One region of the Arthrobacter alpinus genome, then DNA from elsewhere that is predicted to be linked to it. Evidence: riboswitches for the same ligand, from Rfam matches in the RefSeq annotation. Region 1 holds a riboswitch; the other holds the start of a gene.

What was found. Region 1 has a riboswitch for cyclic di-AMP ahead of AOC05_RS01600 (NlpC/P60 family protein). Riboswitches for the same ligand answer to the same signal wherever they lie in the genome.
Region 2: it holds a riboswitch for cyclic di-AMP, as region 1 does, so the genes downstream of both, AOC05_RS18300 (hypothetical protein) here and AOC05_RS01600 (NlpC/P60 family protein) in region 1, are expected to answer to the same signal.

What each region holds. Positions count from the first base shown of each region.
Region 1 is NZ_CP012677.1:379,988-382,436, reverse strand. Features, by position in the region: gene AOC05_RS01605 (MDR family MFS transporter) at 1-517, shown strand, start outside; gene AOC05_RS01600 (NlpC/P60 family protein) at 642-1,406, opposite strand; cyclic di-AMP (ydaO/yuaA leader) riboswitch at 1,410-1,588, opposite strand; gene AOC05_RS01595 (M23 family metallopeptidase) at 1,744-2,449, opposite strand, start outside.
Region 2 is NZ_CP012677.1:3,987,017-3,989,465, reverse strand. Features, by position in the region: gene AOC05_RS18310 (MFS transporter) at 1-519, opposite strand, end outside; gene AOC05_RS18305 (MarR family winged helix-turn-helix transcriptional regulator) at 525-1,034, opposite strand; cyclic di-AMP (ydaO/yuaA leader) riboswitch at 1,226-1,406, shown strand; gene AOC05_RS18300 (hypothetical protein) at 1,414-2,163, shown strand; gene upp (uracil phosphoribosyltransferase) at 2,255-2,449, opposite strand, start outside.

The sequences.
Region 1 (2,449 bases):
GGCGCTGGTGCTGCTCTCGTCCATGACGGCGGCCATGCCGGTCTGGCTCATTTGCGCCTACCTTGCCATCATGGGCGTCGGCTTGGGCATGAGCATGCAAATCCTGGTGCTCATTGTCCAGAACCAGTTCCCCAATTCCCAGGTGGGCATGGCCACCGCCTCCAGCAACTACTTCCGCCAGATTGGCGCATCCCTGGGTGCCGCCGTCGTCGGCAGCCTCTTTGCAACACGGCTGACCACCCTCTTGATGGAACGGCTGCCCGCCACCGGCGCAAGCGGATCAGGTGGATCCAACTCCCTCACCCCCGAGCTTGTGCGAGAACTGCCCGCTGCCGTACGGAACATCGTGGTGGGCGCCTACAACGACGCCCTGACACCGATCTTCATCTACATGGTGCCGTTGCTGTTGTTGGCGGGGATCCTGCTGTTCTTCATCAAGGAGATCCCGCTGGCCACCACCATTGAGTCAGCGGGCGCAGATACCTCCGGCACCAAGGCGCACAAAACCGGCCGTTGAGCCCGCTCCTTCCGCCTCGGCGGCAACTTCGCCGCGGGCCAGCCTCTAGAAAGACGCGTCCTTAATCGTTAAAAAGCTAAGGACCCCATCAATGATGGGGTCCTTGCTTGCAAAGATTTGTTGCTTAGTGACCCATCGCAATGAAAACGGGACCCGAGCCGATGTTTGCGGAGAAGATGGCAGTCATGCCGCCACCCCATCCACCGTGTACGGCCTGGCCGTTGCCAATGTAAACAGCGATGTGGGCCAGGCCCATGCCGCCATCTGCGTAGTAGATCAAGTCTCCGGGCTGGGCTTCAGCCGCGGAAACCGTGCGACCCAAGGACAGGTAACCTGCCGGCCAGCCGTGGTAGTTGATGCCTGCAGCTGCCAAGGAGTTGCTGGCCAAGGCCGTGCAATCCTGTGCAACACCGAGCTGAGCCAAAGCTGCCGCTGCAATGGTTGCACCGATGCCGCTCTGGACTACAGGGGCGGCAACTGCCGGAGTCTCTACACTGGTGACCTTCGGAGCAGTTGTCTTCGCGGCAGGCGCTGCGACAACTTCATTACTCTTAGCTGCAACTACGGGTGCCTCAACAACAGGGGCGGGCGTAGAGGAGACGACGGGAGTGGCGAAGGAGATCGTCACCGTGGATGCCGCCGTTACAGCGGAGGCAAGCTCCGTGTTCAGGCTGAGCGTGGTTCCACCGTCGGAGGCGCGCTCCACGGTGGGGGTTGCTGCATTTGCTGCAATACCTGATGTAAGAACGAGACCTGATGCCGCGGCAATCACTGCTGCTTGACGCCCCACACCACCGACGTTGGAGCTGACGGCTTTTGCGATGGCGGACATCGGGCTGGTCCGAACAACCTCGGCGCGATGGCGCCCAAGGGTAGTGTTTGAAGACAAGAAGGATCCTCTCCCAAAGCCTGCGAGGTAAGCTGTCGGATTCGGATGGGAGTCACCCGGCCGCTCCGCATTCCCTTGAAGAAGCTTCTCCTCATGAATGCTTTGCGGCTTCACCCCAAGGACTTCAAGATACAAAGCCCGTTATTGGTTCCCCCGTCTCTGCCAGACGATTGTTACGAACGGACCATGAGCAGTGGCAGAGCTAAGCAATCTACTCGTGGGCGCCAACTTGATTCGAAGTAAGCGCGATTACGACGGTACAACAGTTTTTTGCCAATGTCACGTTCAGGTCACGGTCAGGTCTCTAAGTTGTGACCTGGCTCCCCGTGTGGAGGGATTAAAGCCAGCCCTTGGGGTCGACTGTCTCGTCATCGACGATTACCTCAAAGTGCAGGTGGCAGCCGGTGGAGGCGCCTGTGGTGCCGCTGAGCGCCACCTGGTCGCCACGCTGAAGCTTTTGTCCAACCTTGACACCAATGGAGCTCAGGTGGTTGTAAGAGGTGGAGAGGCCGTTGCCATGATCGATGACCACCCTGTTGCCGCCACCGTATGAGTGCCATCCGGCAAAAGTTACCGTGCCGCTGGCTGCGGCAAAGACGGCTGTGGAGCACTGGACGGCAAAGTCCTGCCCCGTATGCACTTCGCCGGCCGCGCCGGTGAGCGGGTTGATGCGGGCACCAAACGGCGAGGACTCCACGAGAGTCTTCAACGGGGCGGACAGTGTGCCTTTGGCTGCTTGGGCGGTGACGTTGGAGGCCTTGACCTTGAGCGTCTCGCGCAGCTGGCCGTCCTGGTTCAACACGCTGCCAAGGGCAGGAGTTGTGAAGGAAATGGGAATGTCTGCGCCGGCGGAAACCACGATTTCCGCCGTGGCCGCCGAGCTAAGGTCTGTGCTGGCCAGGGACATGCCAGTGGCAGAGGGAACAGTCACCGCCAGGGCCAGGCCCGTTGCGGCGAGTGCTATGCCTACTTTTTGGCCGGCACCGTTGGCAAGCCCTGCCCGCAGCAACTGGCTCAGGCCAGCCTGGGAGCTTGCGCTTGAG
Region 2 (2,449 bases), 440 kb from region 1:
CAAGAAGGCCGGACCTGTCCCAAAGAAGGCAATCACCAGCCCGGCAATCCCGGGGCCTGCCAGGCGGGCCAGGTTGAAGGAGGCACTGTTAAGGGCGACGGCGTTGGGGATATCTTCTTTATCGACGACTTCTGAGACAAATGCCTGCCGTGACGGGGCGTCAAAGGCGCTGGCCACACCGAGCAAGAATGCCAGCAAATACACGTGCCACAGCTCCACCGTGTGGGTGATCACCAGCAGGCCCAGCAGCAGGGCGAAGAGCCCCATGGCGCTCTGGGTCCACAGCAACAGCTTTCTCTTGTTCACGCGGTCGCCCACCAGGCCGGCGAAGGGGCCCAGAAAGAGAATGGGCAAGAACTGCAGTCCGGTGGTGATGCCGGCGGCAGTTCCGGAATGGTTGGTCAAGATGGTCAGCACCAGCCAGTCCTGGGCCACGCGTTGCATCCAGGTGCCAATGTTGGACACCAACGCTCCGGTCACCCAGAGCCGGTAGTTGAACACCTTCAGGGCACGGAACATGGAATTCACGAGCCGCTCATCTCCGTCAGGATCAGGGCAGCCCGGTGAAGTGTGGCACGCTCTTCAGTGGTCAGGGCGGCAACGCGTTGGGCCAACCATTGCGTCCGCCGCGAGCGGGCCTGCCGGAGCACCTCGGTTCCGGCGCTGGTTATTCGCACCAACACCTGCCGTCCGTCCTGGGGGCTGGCCTCGCGGGTGACGAAGCCGGCAGCCACCAGTCCGTTGACTATGCGGGTCATCGATGGCGCCTGAATCTGCTCGCGTTCGGCGAGTTGCCCGGAGGTCCGGGCGCCGTCCACGACGCCCACTAGCACCGAATATTGTCCGGGGCTGATTTCCCGGGAAGCCCCCTCTGCCCGCACCCGGCGGGAGGTGCGCATGATCGCTACACGCAGTTCGGCGGCAAGGAGGCCCGCATCCGCAGTTCGTGTTTGGTCCGGAGTCTCCTCGCACCCGGCGAGAGGCAGTGGCGGACCATGTTCCGCCGTCGTAAATGCTGTTGAAGCCTCAGTCATCGCCTGCATCTGTCCGCTGAAAAAGTTACGTATCTCGTTTTCCTTAGCCTAGGTCATTAGCATTGCTAAGTAAATGGCTGTCCCGTCATGCCCGTTACCAAAATGTGACATACGCGGTTTCGTTGCGTAAAGTTGGGAAAGTGCCTACCGAAACACCAACGGTTCCAGGGCGCAAATGGACGGTTCGCCGAGCTCTGCCGCCGCCCATTTCCCGTTCACACTGATGGCAGAGACGGGGGACCCAATCTTTGCGGGCCTCCACCTTGGAAGTCCTTGGGGTTAAACCAAAGCGCGGGCATTTTTTTGCCCGGCGCCTGGCCGGATGCTCTCATCCGTTCCCGACAGCTCACCTCGCAGGCGTAGAGAGGTCCTGTTCACTATGCCCGATACACCTGCGCGCGGCCGCCGCCGCGCCGATTCCGCCAGCAATCCTTCCCGCCAAGATCCTTCCCGCCAAGAAGCCAAACGCCCCGGGTCCGCCAGTGCGGCCGCCTCCCACAGCAACGCCCGGCGCGTAAGTCCGGCCAAACGCATGGCAGTCGTTGCCATCGCCGGGGCACTGCTAGCCGGCGGAGGTTTGACCCAGGCTGGTGCCCACAATGCCCCCGCTGACTTCTCGGCAGCCAGCCTGACATCGACCACCGCGTCCAATGCAGCGCCGTCGGCCATTTCCGCACCGTCTGATGCGGCCATCGCATTTTCCAGCGTCCCGCTCGGCTCCAGCACCGCATCTAGCACCTCGCCCACTGTCAAGAGCCAGGCCGACGCCGTCACTGCGGTGGGGAGCCCCACGGCAGCGCCCGCCGCAGCCGTAGTTGCCGACAACCCGGCCGCCGCGAAAGCCTACGCCGCCACAACTTTGAGCGCCCGCGGCTGGGGCGCAGAGCAAATGAGCTGCCTGACCCAGCTGTGGGAACGCGAATCCAGCTGGCTCACGTCGGCGGAAAATCCCTCCAGCGGCGCCTACGGGATTGCCCAATCACTGCCAGCGAGCAAGATGGAAAGCGTCGGCGCGGACTGGGCCACCAACTACCAAACCCAGATCGCGTGGGGATTGACGTACATCGCGGGGCGCTACGGCACCCCGTGCGGCGCGTGGGGACACTCGAACGCCGTCGGCTGGTACTAAGCCCGCTTTTAACGCCAGAACGGGGCCAACCCGCGAGAACGGTGGGTAATATACCCGTTCTCGCGGGTTGGCCCCGTTCTCGTCACAAGGGTCAGTCCACCACGCCGTACAGGCGGTCGCCGGCGTCGCCTAGACCCGGCACGATGTAAGAGTTTTCGTCCAGGCCCTCGTCAATGGAGGCCAGCACAATATGAACGTTGTCGCGGTCGCCGTGGGCGGCTTCAAGTTTGGCCAGGCCCTCGGGGGCGGCCAGTAGGCAGATGCAGGTGATGTCCGCGGCGCCGCG